2 regions of the Streptomyces sp. Edi2 genome follow, and region 1 is predicted to be linked to the other one. Evidence: riboswitches for the same ligand, from Rfam matches in the RefSeq annotation. Region 1 holds a riboswitch; the other holds the start of a gene.
What was found. Region 1 has a riboswitch for cobalamin ahead of cobN (cobaltochelatase subunit CobN). Riboswitches for the same ligand answer to the same signal wherever they lie in the genome.
Positions count from the first base shown of each region.

Region 2: it holds a riboswitch for cobalamin, as region 1 does, so the genes downstream of both, metE (5-methyltetrahydropteroyltriglutamate--homocysteine S-methyltransferase) here and cobN (cobaltochelatase subunit CobN) in region 1, are expected to answer to the same signal.

Region 1 is NZ_JBEJGX010000003.1:4,398,720-4,406,168, reverse strand. Features, by position in the region: gene ABR737_RS22790 (precorrin-2 C(20)-methyltransferase) at 1-570, opposite strand, end outside; gene ABR737_RS22785 (precorrin-8X methylmutase) at 567-1,244, opposite strand; gene cobG (precorrin-3B synthase) at 1,354-2,778, opposite strand; cobalamin riboswitch at 3,061-3,223, shown strand; gene cobN (cobaltochelatase subunit CobN) at 3,261-6,863, shown strand; gene ABR737_RS22770 (DUF1876 domain-containing protein) at 7,123-7,395, shown strand.
Region 2 is NZ_JBEJGX010000003.1:442,122-449,570, forward strand. Features, by position in the region: partial or broken gene ABR737_RS05455 (ABC transporter permease family protein) at 1-29, opposite strand, end outside; gene ABR737_RS05460 (class I SAM-dependent methyltransferase) at 242-1,093, shown strand; partial or broken gene ABR737_RS05465 (3-hydroxyacyl-CoA dehydrogenase family protein) at 1,286-1,520, shown strand; cobalamin riboswitch at 1,691-1,919, shown strand; gene metE (5-methyltetrahydropteroyltriglutamate--homocysteine S-methyltransferase) at 2,112-4,430, shown strand; gene ABR737_RS05475 (hypothetical protein) at 4,439-4,657, shown strand; gene ABR737_RS05480 (nucleotidyltransferase family protein) at 4,632-5,258, opposite strand; gene ABR737_RS05485 (hypothetical protein) at 5,361-5,819, opposite strand; gene ABR737_RS05490 (aminoglycoside phosphotransferase family protein) at 5,861-6,757, opposite strand.

The DNA of each region.
Region 1 (7,449 bases):
GGCCAGGCGGGCGGTCAGCTCCTCTTCCGGAAGCGTGCCGGGGAGGATCGTCAGGACCTCGTCGGCCTCGGCGAGCGGCTTGCCCAGGCGGGCCGCGGCGGCGCTGATGGAGGTGACGCCGGGGATGACCTCGGTCGGGTAGCGGTGCGCCAGCCGCTTGTGCATGTGCTGGTAGGAGCCGTAGAAGAGCGGGTCGCCCTCGGAGATGACGGCGACGGTGCGGCCGGCGTCGAGGTGGGCGGCGAGGCGGGCCGCCGCCGACTCGTAGAACTCGTCCAGCGCGCCCCGGTAGCCGCCGGGGTGGTCGGTCGACTCGGTGGTGACCGGGTAGACCAGCGCCTCCTCGATGTGGTCGGGGCGAAGGTGCGCGGCGGCGATGGAGCGCGCGATCGAGCGTCCGTGCCGGGCGCTGTGGTACGCGATGACGTCGGCGCCGGCGATGACCTCGACCGCCCGGACCGTCATGAGGGACGGGTCGCCGGGACCGAGGCCGACCCCGTAGAGCCGGCCCGGGCCGGCCGTCGCCGCGACGCTGCCGTCACCGGTTGCCTGCTGCTCGCTCACGCTCACTCTTCCTCGCTTGCCATGGCGTTGATCGCGGCCGCGGCCATGGCGCTGCCGCCACGGCGTCCGCGCACCACGAGGTGGTCCAGCTTCGACGGGTGGGCGATCAGCGCGTCCTTGGACTCGGCGGCGCCGATGAAGCCCACGGGTATGCCGATGACGGCGGCCGGGCGGGGCGCGCCTTCCTCGATCATTTCGAGGAACCGGAAGAGGGCGGTGGGGGCGTTGCCGAACGCGACCACGGCGCCTTCCATCCGGTCCCGCCACAGTTCCAGGGCCGCGGCGCTGCGGGTGGTCCCCGTACGGGCGGCCAGCTCGGGGACCGCGGGGTCGGTGAGCGTGCACAGCACGTCGTTGTTCGCCGGCAGCCGCTTACGGGTGACGCCGCTGGCGACCATATTGGCGTCGCAGAGGATCGGCGCACCGGCGCGCAGTGCCGCGCGGCCACGGGCCACCACCTCGGGGGTGAAGGCCAGATCGCGTACCAGGTCGACCATGCCGCAGGCGTGGATCATGCGGACCGTGACCTGGCTGACGTCGGCGGGCAGGCCGGCGAGGTCCGCCTCGGCGCGGATGGTGGCGAAGGACTGGCGGTAGATCGTCGCCCCGTCCTTCTCGTAGTCGAACGCGGTCACTCTGGCCTCGGGGGTGTCGGGTGCGGGAGGGCTCGGGCAGTTCATACGGCTTCGGGGCAGTTCACGGGACTTCGGGGTGGAGCAGGGGATTTGGGGTGCTGCAGGGCTTCGGGGTTCTGCGGGGCTTTTGGGTGGTGCGGGGCTTCGGGGTGACTCATGGGGCCGGGGGCGGGGACGTCGCGGTCCGTGTGGCTGTCGGTACGGCGGTCGGTGCGGCGGCATCCGGCTCCACCAGTGCTACCCGGTAGCCCTCCGCCGTGGCCAGTACGTCGACCCAGGTGCCGTGCGGGTGACCGCAGCGGCGTTCGCAGCCGGACCAGTAGACGGGGACGCCCGAGGGCGGGGAGCCGGTGGGCGCTTCGTCCGGGACGGTCGTGCCGGCGGCGACGGCGGCCGTGGCGTCGGCGCGTACGTCGGTACGGGACTTGGCGCAGCCGGGGCGGCCCGTACAGGCGCCGAGGCGGTGCCAGGGGGAGGCCGGGTCGGTGGTCAGACCGGCGGCGGTGAGCTCCGCCAGGCGGCGGGGTGCCGCGGCGGCCGGCAGTCCGGGCAGAACGATGCCGCGCCATGGGGTGAGGCGCAGTGCGCCGGAGCCGTCGCCGTCGGCGATCGCGGTCAGCAGCCGCCACTGCGCCACCGACAGCCGGCCCAGCGGCGCCAGGACGGAGAGCGCCCGGTTGCCGTCGGCGCCTTCGACGATGCCGGGGGCGGCGGAGTCCGCGTACGGCGGGGCAAAGGACGGCAGGTCGTTCGCCGGAGCGTACGGCGGGGAGGTGCGGGTGGCGGATGCGGGCGCTTCCGCCATGTACGCGGCCTCGATGCCCGCCGACCGCAGGGCCTCGGCGACGTCCCGGGCCCGCAGCGCGTGCCCGTCCGGGAGTTCGCGGACCCGCCAGGCGCCGCTGCCGCTCGCCGCGGCGGCGGTCAGGAAGGCCTCGGCGGCGGCGAGCGCGGCGCGCGGTGCGTCCGGGCCGGCGATCCGCAGCGCCGCCGGATCGTCGCCGATCCGCAGCAGGGCGCCGGCCGTCGGGCCGGTGCCGTTCCCGTCCGGTTCTGCGAGCAAGCTCACATCCCCGCCGAGCGCCGCCACATCGCCCCGTCCGTCGTCCAGAACGAACAGGAAACGGCCCGAGAGGGCGGTCGCGGGCTCGCTCGCGCAGAGCAGCGTGTCCAGCTCACGGGCCCACCGTCGCACGTCGGAAGGGGTGTGCCGGTCCAGTCCGGCCAGCGGCGAGGCGAGGATGTTGCGGATGCGTTCATGGCGTTCGGAGGGCAGCAGACCGGCGTCGCGCAGCAGCGCGGCGAGGCGGCCGCCGCAGTCCTCCGCAAGGCCGCGGAGCTCGGCGTTGCCGCGGGAGGTGAGGGAGAGATGACCGTCACCGAGTGAGTCAGCGGCGTCGGCCAGGGCAGTTGCCTGACGCACCGTCAAATCTCCGGCGGGCAGCCGGATGCGGGCGAGGTGACCGTCGGCGGCCTGGTGCAGTCGCAGCGCTCCCGGGCAGGCGTCACCGCGGTCGCGCAGCGGCGGTGCGGCGGCCTGGGACCGTGTCGAGGGGGAGGGCGGCATGGCGGCGAGCATACCCACGAGGGTGGGCGCCGATCCGGCCCGGATCCGGCCGGGCACCCGGCCTGCTGCCTGCCCGTCGGCCGGTCCGCCGCGTGCCCGTCCCCGTGCCCGCGCGTGCCCGTCCCCCCGGCCCGCCGTGTGCCAGTCCGCCGTCCCTCCGTGTGCCCGTCCGCCGGTCCGTCGCCTGCCCGTCGCCCCGTCCGCCGCACGCCCGTCCCCCGTCCCGCAGCGGGCCCGCGCCTTGGTCCCGCCGCAGCCCGTTCCCAGGCCCGCTTACCTGGCACGGCCACAGCCTTTACCATTCAGGTCGGTGGGTCGGCTGACCCGCCGGACGCCAGCGACGGCGCAGGGGCTGCGGCCCCGGGGAGGAAGCCCGGTGAGAATCCGGCGCGGTCCCGCCACTGTGAACCCGGCAGCTGCCGGGCGAGCCAGGAACTCCCGCCGTCCTTACGACCACCCGGGGCGCGGACACCCCGAGGAAGGCCTGCGCTCGCATGCTTCTGCTGCTGTCGACCTCCGACACCGACCTGCTCAGTGCCCGCGCGGCCACGGGCCCCGTGCCGTACCGGCTCGCCAACCCCGCCCGTCTCGACGTCGCCGAGCTGCCCGCCCTGCTGGAGGGCTGTGACCTCGTCGTCGTGCGCCTCCTCGGCGGCATCCGCGCCTGGGAGGAGGGCCTGGAGGTGCTGCTCGCCGAGGACCAGCACCGGCCGGTCGTCGTCCTCACCGGCGAACAGGCCCCTGACGCCCAGCTCATGGAGCAGTCGACGGTCCCGGTCGGCATCGCGGCCGAGGCGCACGCCTACCTCGCGCACGGCGGGCCCGCCAACCTCGACCAGCTCGCCCGCTTCCTGTCCGACACGGTGCTGCTGACCGGCCACGGCTTCGAGCCGCCGGAGCCCGCCCCGTCCTGGGGCCCGCTGCCGTGGGAGGCCCGCAACGAGACCGGCCCGCTGATCGCCGTGCTCTACTACCGCGCGCACCACATGAGCGGGAACACCGGCTTCGTACGGACCCTGTGCGAGCAGATCGAGGCGGCGGGCGGCCGGGCCCGCCCGCTGTTCGTCGCCTCCCTCCGCGCCCCCGAGCCGGAGCTGATCGAGGAGCTGCGGACCGCCGACGCCCTGGTCACCACGGTCCTCGCGGCGGGTGGCAGCAAGCCCGCCGAGGCGTCCGCCGGGGGCGACGACGAGTCGTGGGACGCGGGCGCGCTGGCCGCGCTCGACGTACCGATCCTGCAGGCCCTGTGCCTGACCGGGCCGCGCAGCGTCTGGGAGGAGAACGACGAGGGCCTGTCGCCGCTGGACGCCGCCTCGCAGATCGCCGTCCCCGAGTTCGACGGCCGGCTGATCACCGTCCCGTTCTCCTTCAAGGAGGTCGACGAGGACGGCCTGCCGGTGTACGTCGCCGACCCCGAGCGCGCCGCCCGGGTCGCCGGGATCGCCGTCCGGCACGCCCGGCTGCGCCACATCCCGGCCGCGGACAAGCGCCTGGCCCTGGTGCTGTCGGCGTACCCGACCAAGCACTCCCGGATCGGCAACGCGGTCGGCCTGGACACCCCGGCCAGCGCCGTGGCCCTGCTGCGCCGCCTGCGGGCGGACGGCTACGACTTCGGCACCGAAGAGGTGCCCGGTCTCGCCTCCGGCGACGGCGACGAGCTGATCTACGCCCTCATCGAGGCCGGCGGCCACGACCAGGAATGGCTCACCGAGGAACAGCTCGCCCGCAACCCCGTCCGCATCCCGGCCGCCGACTACAAGCGCTGGTACGCCACGCTCCCGCAGGAACTCCGGGACTCGGTCGAGGAGCACTGGGGGCCGCCGCCCGGCGAGATGTTCGTCGACCGGAGCCGCAACCCCGACGGCGACATCGTGCTGGCCGCCCTGCTCCGCGGCAACCTCCTCATCCTCATCCAGCCGCCGCGCGGCTTCGGCGAGAACCCGATCGCGATCTACCACGACCCCGATCTGCCGCCCTCGCACCACTACTTGGCGGCGTACCGCTGGATCGCGGCCTCGGCCGACGACGGCGGGTTCGGCGCGGACGCCATGGTCCACCTGGGCAAGCACGGCAACCTGGAGTGGCTGCCCGGCAAGAACGCCGGACTGTCCGCGGCCTGCGGCCCGGACGCCGCCCTCGGCGACCTCCCGCTCGTCTACCCGTTCCTGGTCAACGACCCCGGCGAGGGCACCCAGGCCAAGCGCCGGGTCCACGCCACCCTCGTCGACCACCTCGTCCCGCCGATGGCCCGCGCCGAGTCGTACGGCGACATCGCGCGCCTGGAGCAGCTGCTCGACGAGTACGCGGCGATCTCCGCCATGGACCCGGCCAAGCTGCCCGCGATCCGCGCCCAGATCTGGACGCTGATCCAGGCCGCCAAGCTCGACCACGACCTGGGCCTGGAGGCCCGCCCCGACGACGACGGCTTCGACGACTTCCTGCTGCACGTCGACGGCTGGCTGTGCGAGGTCAAGGACGCCCAGATCCGCGACGGGCTGCACGTCCTGGGCGGCGCCCCGGCCGGTGAGGCACGCGTCAACCTCGTCCTCTCCATCCTCCGCGCCCGCCAGATCTGGGGCGGCACCTCCGCCCTGCCCGGTCTGCGGGAGGCGCTCGGCCTCGACGAGTCGGCGGCCACCCGGACGACCGCCGACGCGGCCGAGGAGACCGCCCGCGGTCTGGTCCAGGCGATGGAGGACGCGGACTGGGACCCGGCGGCGGTGCCCGGCGTCGCCGAAGGCCACCCGTCCGCGGTCGCCGACATCCTCGACTTCGCCGCCCGCCAGGTCGTCCCGCGCCTCGCCGCCACCACCGACGAGATCGACCACGCGGTGCACGCCCTCAACGGCGGTTTCGTCCCGGCCGGGCCTTCGGGATCCCCGCTGCGCGGCCTGGTCAACGTCCTGCCGACGGGCCGGAACTTCTACTCCGTCGACCCCAAGGCCGTCCCCTCCCGTCTCGCCTGGGAGACCGGCCAGGCCCTCGCCGACTCCCTGCTGGAGCGCTACCGCGACGACAACGGCGACTGGCCGCAGTCGGTCGGCCTGTCGCTGTGGGGCACCAGCGCGATGCGGACCAGCGGCGACGATGTGGCCGAGGCCCTGGCCCTGCTGGGGGTCCGCCCCGTATGGGACGACGCCTCGCGCCGGGTCAACGGCCTGGAGCCGGTCGGCCTCGCCGAGCTCGGCCGTCCCCGCATCGATGTCACCCTGCGCATCTCCGGCTTCTTCCGTGATGCGTTCCCGCACGTCATCGGCCTGCTAGACGACGCCGTACGGCTGGTCGCCGGGCTGGACGAGCCCGCGGAGTCCAACTTCGTCCGCGCCCACGCCCAGGCCGACCTGGCCGAGCACGGTGACGAGCGGCGCGCCACCACCCGCATCTTCGGCTCCCGCCCGGGGACGTACGGCGCGGGCCTGCTCCAGCTGATCGACTCCCGCGACTGGCGCACCGACGCCGACCTCGCCGAGGTCTACACCGTCTGGGGCGGTTACGCGTACGGCCGCGGTCTCGAAGGCCGCCCGGCCCGGGACGAGATGGAGACCGCCTACAAGCGCATCGCGGTCGCCGCCAAGAACACCGACACCCGCGAGCACGACATCGCGGACTCCGACGACTACTTCCAGTACCACGGCGGCATGGTCGCCACCGTCAAGGCGCTCAAGGGCAAGGCCCCCGAGGCATACATCGGTGACTCCACCCGTCCCGAGACGGTCCGCACCCGCACCCTGGTCGAGGAGACCTCCCGGGTCTTCCGCGCCCGGGTGGTCAACCCCCGCTGGATCGAGGCGATGCGCCGCCACGGCTACAAGGGCGCCTTCGAACTCGCCGCGACCGTGGACTACTTGTTCGGCTACGACGCCACCACGGGCGTGGTCGCCGACTGGATGTACGACAAGCTCGCCCAGACCTACGTCCTCGACCCCGAGAACCGCGACTTCCTCCAGGAAGCCAACCCCTGGGCCCTGCACGGCATCGCCGAACGCCTCCTGGAGGCGGAGTCCCGCGGCATGTGGGAGAAGCCGGACGCCGAGACGCTGGCGGCGCTGCGGCAGGCGTTCCTGGAGACCGAGGGGGAGCTGGAGGGGGAGGACTGACGGACGCGGCGCGGGGGCGCCGCCGCACTGCCCGGGCCCGTCTGATGCTGCGGTATCAGGCGGGCTTCGTGGTGCCGGCTCTCCGCTCCGCCTTCGTGGTGCGCCGGCTCACCGCCCGGCGGTGCTGTCTCCCGGCTCCACGGTGCTGTCCCCGGCCTCACGGTGACGCTCCGCCCCGGGTGCGGCCCGCGGACGCCGGTGCGAGGATTTTTGTGGGGGCGGTGGCTGCGCTGCCCCCGGGCCGACGAGGAGGCTTCCGGTGACCGGCACGAAGACATGGAACGCCGAGATCAGCATCAGCGAGACCGACAACGAGGTCCGGGCCGAAGCCAGGCTGCGGGGCAAGGAGGGCGGGCAGATGGTCGGCCAGGGGGAGGCCCGCTGTAACCCCGCCGACGAGAACGTCCCGGCCATCGGGGACGAGCTGGCGGTGTCACGGGCGATGTCGGACCTCAGCCATCAGCTGCTGCAGCGCGCCGCGCACGACATCGAGGTGCACACGGCCCGGCCGGTGGAACGCCTGCGCGCCTGAATCCCGCGCGCGACGAACGCTGATCTCAGGGCATCTCCGGCGCGACGAGCGCTG
Region 2 (7,449 bases), 4.0 Mb from region 1:
AGCGGCGACATCACGATGTGGTGCGGTGCGCCGTCTGGTGGCCGGACGGCCCGCAACTCAAGCCACTGAGCGCAGCCCAGCGGTGTATCGCCGGTGGCGTCGCCCACAAGCCGTAAGCCGTGCACCACGTCACGCAGCTCGCCGCACCCGGCGGCAGTCCCGTCATGATCAACTGGCCGCCCAGCCATGAACCTGGCTCCCCTCGTCAGGCCCCTTGGAATCGGTCATCTAGGCTGGCGCGGTGACTGATGAGCAGGAGCGGGTGCAGCCGTCGGGAGTGTGGGCCACGGCGGTGGGGGTGGCCAGGGTGCGGGCGCTGGAGACCGAGCGGGAGAACGCGCTGTTCCGCGACCCACTGGCACAGGCCTTCGCCACCGCCGGCGGCCTGTGGCCCTCCTCGCCGCCGCTGCCCGATGACGAGGCCGCGCAACGCCGCCGACTGGCCGTGTCGTTCTCCATCGTCATCAGGACGAAGTTCCTCGACGACCTGTTGCGGCAGGCTTCCGCGTCCGGGGTCCGGCAGGTCGTGCTGCTCGGCGCCGGCATGGACAGCCGGGCCTTCCGGATCGACTGGCCCGAGGGCACCCGGATGTTCGAGGTCGACACCGCCGCGCCACTGGACTTCAAGGCTTCGGTGCTGCGCCAGGAGCGGGCCGTCGCACGCTGCGAGCGGATCACCGTCGCGGTGGATCTGCGTGAGGACTGGCCAGGCGCGCTGGCCGCCGCAGGGCACGACCCGGCGGAGCCGACCGTGTGGATAGCCGAAGGACTACTGATCTATCTGCCCGAGGACGCGGTGGAACTGCTGCTGGCCCGGATCAGCGCGCAGTCCGCGGCAGGCAGTCGGATGGGGCTGACGTTGGGCTCGCGCGGCGTGATCGAGCGCTTCGGCGCGGACGCCGCGCCGGGATCGGCGGCGTCCATGTGGGTCTCGGAGATGCCCGACGACCCGGTGGGCTGGCTGGCCGGCCACGGCTGGGAGGCCGACAGCCACACCCTGCGCGAGCGCGCTGCCGCGTACGGCCGTCCGGTCAGCACCCCGCCGCAGCGCGAGGAGCGGCCCGGCGCACTGATCTCGGCGATCCGCCGGTAGAGCGCCTCCCGGTTCCCTGGGTGATCGATTCCAAGGGGCCTGATTGAGCTGCCCCTGGTGGAAGTCCGAAGCGGCACGGTGACTGAGCTGGAACGGTGCCTGGTCGGACATGTCGACGGGGTGCTTCGATATGAGGAGGAACAGCTCGGATAGGCAGTCGGAGCTGTTCTGAACCGCAGCAGGTAGGCCCAGGCCACCGCCGCCGACGTGGACGCAGGCATGGAACTGGGCTGCGCCCACCCCATGGGTCTTCTCCAACTCGCCGACCTAAATCGGCCTGGACACGGTGGCCGCCATCGCCCGGTCCCTGTACGACGAGTTCAAGGAACCCCTCTACGCACCGCCACCGCTGCTCCAGCGCATGGTGGAAGCGAGGCTGCTCGGCCGCAAGACCGGCCGCGGGTTCCACACCTACGACCAGGGCTGAGGGTCCCTGGATCGCCGCCGGGCTGAGGGGCCCGGCGGGTGTGCGGTACAGGGCGCGGAACGGACGACTGAGGCCGTTCCGCGCCCCGTCGCGTATGAACCCCGTCCCGCCGGTGTCTCATCTCACGGTCCGGCATGTGAACAGAGGTGTCCGATACGGGCACCACGTCCTACGCTGGCCGGGCAACTGGTTCGCCCCGTCCGCCAGACGGGAGCGTCGTAAGAGGGAACCCGGTGAGAATCCGGGACTGCCCCGCAGCGGTGAGTGGGAACGACCGCCGTCATACGCACTGGATCCGAGCCGCGGATCCGGGAAGCGACGGCCAGTAGGTGCCCGCCGGAAGACACTCCGGCAGGCGCGCCCGCGAGTCCGAAGACCTGCCCGTTGTCCGTGCACGCCCATGCGTGTGACGGCTATCCCGGTGACCTCGAGGGCGGGTTGGGGGCACCCCCGGACGTAGTCTGGGGGAGTACATACCAGCGGACACGTGCGTCGTTGAGCGCACCGTGGTTCCGTCCGGTTCGTCATCCCTTCGCGTCCCTCGTTCCGTCGCCGGGACATCCAGGAGACATATCCGCGAAGGAGAGTTCCGTGACAGCGAAGCCCCCAGCCGCGGCAGCACGGGCCACCGTGTACGGCTACCCCCGCCAGGGACAGCACCGGGAACTGAAGAAGGCCATCGAGGGCTACTGGAAGGGCCGCGTCACCGCGGACACCTTGCGGGAGACCGCGCAGGGCCTGCGCCGTTCGAACTGGCAGCAACTGGCCGACGCCGGCGTCCACGAGGTGCCCACCGGTGACTTCTCGTACTACGACCATGTGCTGGACACCAGTGTCATGGTCGGTGCTGTCCCGGACCGCCACCGCGACGCCGTCGCGGCCGACGCCCTCGACGGCTACTTCGCGATGGCGCGCGGCACGCAGGACGTCGCACCGCTGGAAATGACCAAGTGGTTCGACACCAACTACCACTACCTGGTGCCCGAGTTGGGCCCGGACACCGTCTTCTCCGCCGACTCCGGCAAGCAGGTCGCCGAGCTCAAGGAAGCCCTCGCCCTCGGTCTCACCGCCCGGCCGGTCCTCGTCGGGCCGGTCACCTACCTCCTGCTGTCCAAGCCCGCTCCCGGCGTGGCCGCCGACTTCGAGCCACTGACTCTCCTCGACCGGCTGCTGCCCGTCTACGCCGAGGTCCTGGCCGACCTGCGCGCCGCCGGGGCCGAGTGGGTACAGCTCGACGAGCCCGCCCTCGTCCAGGACCGCACCCCGGCCGAGCTGAACGCCGCCGCCCGCGCCTACCGCGAGCTGGGCGCCCTCACCGACCGACCGAAGCTCCTGGTCGCGTCGTACTTCGACCGGCTCGGCGACGCCCTGCCCGTCCTGGCCAAGGCTCCGGTGGACGGTCTGGCGCTCGACTTCACCGACGCGGCCGCGGCCAACCTCGACGCGCTGGCGGCCGTCGGCGGGCTGCCCGGCAAGCGTCTGGTGGCGGGCGTGGTCAACGGCCGCAACATCTGGATCAACGACCTGGAAAAGTCGCTGACCACCCTCGGCACCCTGCTCGGCCTCGCCGACCGGGTCGACGTGGCCGCCTCCTGCTCGCTCCTGCACGTGCCGCTCGACGCCGCCGCCGAGCGCGACATCGACCCGCAGATCGCCCGCTGGCTGGCCTTCGCCAAGCAGAAGACCGCCGAGCTGGTGACGCTGGCACGTGGCCTGTCACAGGGCACGGACACCATCGCCGCCGAACTCGCCGCGAACCGCGCCGACCTGGCCTCCCGGGCGAACTCCGCGATCACCCACGATCCGGCGGTGCGCGCCCGGGCCGCGGCCGTCACCGACGCCGACGGCCGCCGCTCCGCGCCGTACGCCCACCGGGCCATCGCCCAGCGTGCCCACCTCGGGCTCCCGCTGCTGCCGACCACCACCATCGGCTCGTTCCCGCAGACCGCCGAGCTGCGCACCGCCCGCGCCGACCTGCGTGCCGGACGCCTCGACACCGCAGGGTACGAGGAGCGCATCAAGGACGAGATCCGCGAGGTCCTCTCCTTCCAGGAGAAGGCCGGAATCGATGTCCTCGTGCACGGCGAGCCCGAGCGCAACGACATGGTCCAGTACTTCGCCGAGCAGCTCACCGGCTACCTCGCCACCCAGCACGGGTGGGTCCAGTCGTACGGCACCCGCTACGTCCGGCCGCCCGTCCTGGCCGGTGACATCTCCCGGCCCGAGCCGATGACGGTCCCCTGGACGTCCTACGCACAGTCGCAGACCGACCGCCCGGTCAAGGGCATGCTCACCGGCCCCGTCACCATGCTCGCCTGGTCCTTCGTCCGCGACGACCAGCCGCTCGGGGACACCGCCCGCCAGGTCGCCCTCGCCCTGCGCGAGGAGGTCAACGACCTGGAGACCGCGGGCACTTCGGTCATCCAGGTCGACGAGCCCGCGCTGCGCGAAACGCTGCCGCTGCGCGCCGCCGACCACGCCGCATACCTGGCCTGGGCCACCGAGGCGTTCCGCCTCTCCACCAGCGGCGTGCGGGACCGCACCCAGATCCACACCCACATGTGCTACGCCGAGTTCGGTGACATCGTGCAGGCCATCGACGACCTGGACGCGGACGTCATCAGCCTGGAGGCCGCCCGCTCCCACATGCAGGTCGCCCGCGAACTGGCCGCCCACGGCTACCCGCGCGAGGCCGGCCCCGGCGTCTACGACATCCACTCCCCGCGTATCCCGAGCGTGGACGAGGCAGCCGCCCTGCTCCGCAAGGGACTTGAGGCTATCCCCGCCGAACGCCTCTGGGTCAACCCCGACTGTGGCCTGAAGACCCGCGGCTGGCCCGAGACCCGCACCTCACTGGAGAACCTGGTCGCGGCGGCCCGTACCGTCCGAACGGAGCTCGCCGGCTCCTGATTCCGCCGATGGCCGGGAGGGAACGCAGCCGCCCCCTCCCGGCCGTCCCGGGCCGCCAACAGGACCGCTCCACTGCCCTGTTCAGCCTCGCCGCAGAACTTCCCGCCGCGATCCTCGCCCGGATGCTCGGCGTCCACATCCAGGTCGCCGTCCAATGGCAGAAGGCATCCAGCGGGGACTGGGCCGCCTACGCCGCCGACGTCAGTAGCCGGACGAGTTCGACGTGACACTTGTGGAAGGCCAGTCCAGGACAGTCAGTTCGGGCCATTGCTCTCGCCACCGCGCTGCCTTCGTCTCATAGACCGTCCGGGGAGCAAGTACCGGGTTTGGCCGAACGACGAGGTTGAACACGTCCGACAGTCCGTGCGGTGCATACACGCGCCACTGACCGTCCACCTCCACTCGTACTCCGAGGCAGCACGTCGTGGCGGCGAAACTGTCGATCGCCGCCTCGGTGGAGTCATATGGCGGACACGCCACCCCGAACTTGTCCTCATACCAGAGGTGGACCCGTGCCTCGTTGCGGATCTCGACCTCTACAGGCAGGTCGGCGAAGATCTCTCGCCCGGCCTTGATCACCGAGTCTTCGGCTTCCCAGGACAGATCACCGGCGTCGAAGTAGAAGACGTCGTAGTCCTTGATGCCGTTGGTCGGCGGGCTGTCTGTGACGACGTTCCACACGGTCTGGAACAGACAGCCGGCCGTCACATACCACCCGGGGAGATCCAACGTCGCAGCCCGCGCCAACACCTCCGTCAACATGCCGTTACGGGACAGAACTGAACGAAGGGACTCGAGTTGCTGATCGAGAGGGAGTCGGCTGATCATCAGCCCTGCCTACCACAGCTCGTGCGCCGGAGGGGCCAGAGCTGCCTCAAGCACCCCCGCAGCCGGGAGGTATTCCGGGAGTTCCAATACCCGACTCCACCGTTAGCCATCTACCCCGCCGAGACCATCGAAGCCCACCGCGCCTTCATCGCTCGCCGACGCGCGCCCCGCCCGGCCGAGGAATACCGCACCCCTACGAACGCGGAGTGGGAAGACTTCCTCGGTCACTTCGAACGCCGCAAGCTCTCCGTCGGCACCTGCGCCCGCGCCTACGACACCGCCTGCATCCACGAGCACGCTTGCGTCAGAGGCTCGCTCCTCCGACCTGACCCCGCCCAGCGGGCACGGCTTGCCGAGATCCGCGACAACTTGATCGCCCGAATCGTCGAGGCCGAGACGGAACGCTGGCTCGGCGAAGTCGAAGGTCTCCAGGTCAGCCAGGCTGGCGCCGAGGAGAAGCTCCGCCAGCTCGATCGGGGCCACGGGCAGCATACGGCCGTGGACCTTGGCATACCCACCACGCGTGGTGATCGATGAGCCCGCGAACGTGGGCTGCCTCATGGCCTTCAACCAAGATCGAGAACAAGTTCAAGGAACGTGCATCAAACGCCCTTCAGAACACGATCAAGTGCCGCCCGGCCTGCGGGTCCCCAGTTCGGCTTGCCGCCGGGAAGGCCGCGATCCCCGTTCTGCCCCATGAGCATCAGGAAGAGGCTCTTCATAGCGGCCAGCCCGCGGGCGCGCCGGATCGCCGCCTCGTCTGCATGCGCGTACATGTCGAAGAACCGTGAGGCCGTGCCTGCGGGTAGCAGCACCCATGCGGCGGCGAGGTCCCACGCCGGATCGCCGGCGAACAGGTCACCGAAGTCGACGATGCCTGAGAGCGTTCCGTCCGAGACGACGACGTTCGCGGGATGGAGGTCGCCGTGCACCCACACCGGCGGGCCCTCCCACGCGGGGGCCGCCACGGCGTCGTCCCAGACTGCCCGGACGTCGGCAGCGATGTCGTCGGGGGCAACGGCCTGGAAGAAGTTCTCGAAGCCGTCCGTGCAGTTCCTGGGATGGGCACCGCGGTCTGTAGTGATCGGCGCCTCGGCGGGCGCCTCCACATGGAGCGCTTGGAGGAAGCCCGCCAGCGTGTCGGCCGCGTGGGTGCTGCGGCTGATCGAGCCGTGGTCCAGCGGCTCGCCAGGAACCCACGTCATCACGGTCCAGTGCTTGGGGAAGCGCCCGGACGGTTCGCCAAACCGCACCGGCGTCGGCACCGGGAGCGGCAGGCGCGGGGCCAGCACGGGTAGCCACCGCCGCTCCTTGAGCTGGAGCTCCGGGGTAGGGTCCATCCGCTGCATGCGCACGGCCAACTCGTCCCCGAGGCGCCACATTTGGTTGCCCCAGCCGCCCGCCACCTCGCGGATGGCCAGCCCGGCAAGGTCTGGATGTTGCTCCTGCAGCAGGTCGCGGACCAGGTCTGCGGTGATCTCGATCTCGGTCTCGGTCATGCGAAGTCATAGTACTGAGGCGGCAGACAGAGCGGGCGGAACAGCTCCAAAGTTCAGAGAAGCGACCAGGCCGAAGGAGACCGTTCCCTGCCAGAGTCGCATGGCTTCGACGGTACGCACGAGTAGGCCAGGGCGCCGTCCGACGGCATCCGTCCGGGGAGTTGCCCAACCCTGAGCGCCGGCCTACAGCGCGGCGGGCGCCCAGTACGGGGCCGGGACGATAGCTGAGCAACCGGGAGTCAGCACAGCCTCACCCCCACAAGTCAGTGTCTGTGCTGCAGAACCATGTCGGGGCGGCACACCGGGCACGGCACGGTGGCGTCCGGCCGGCGGGCGCCTCTCGCGCCTCCTGGTCGGTGAAGAGGCCGCGCGTCGACTGTGCTCGTGCGGCGAACAGCAGGACTGAGGATGGAGCGAGCGATGCCGAGTACACGGCTGAGAAGGACCTGCCTCCACTCGTCCCCCCGTGCTTAGCTCGCCTCGTCGATGTGGCTTCAGTCAGGTGAACAACCAGACACGGCATTGCCGGCACATGCCCATGCCACCTCACAGGGGGAGAGATATGAAGGCGCACAAAAGCAAGACAGTCAAGGTGGCGCAGACCGCGATGGTGGCGGGGCCGTACTCGCGGGCACCCTGGGTGCGGCTGCTCCTGCTGGCGCAGAACCTCATGCGGCCGGTGCGGCAACCAC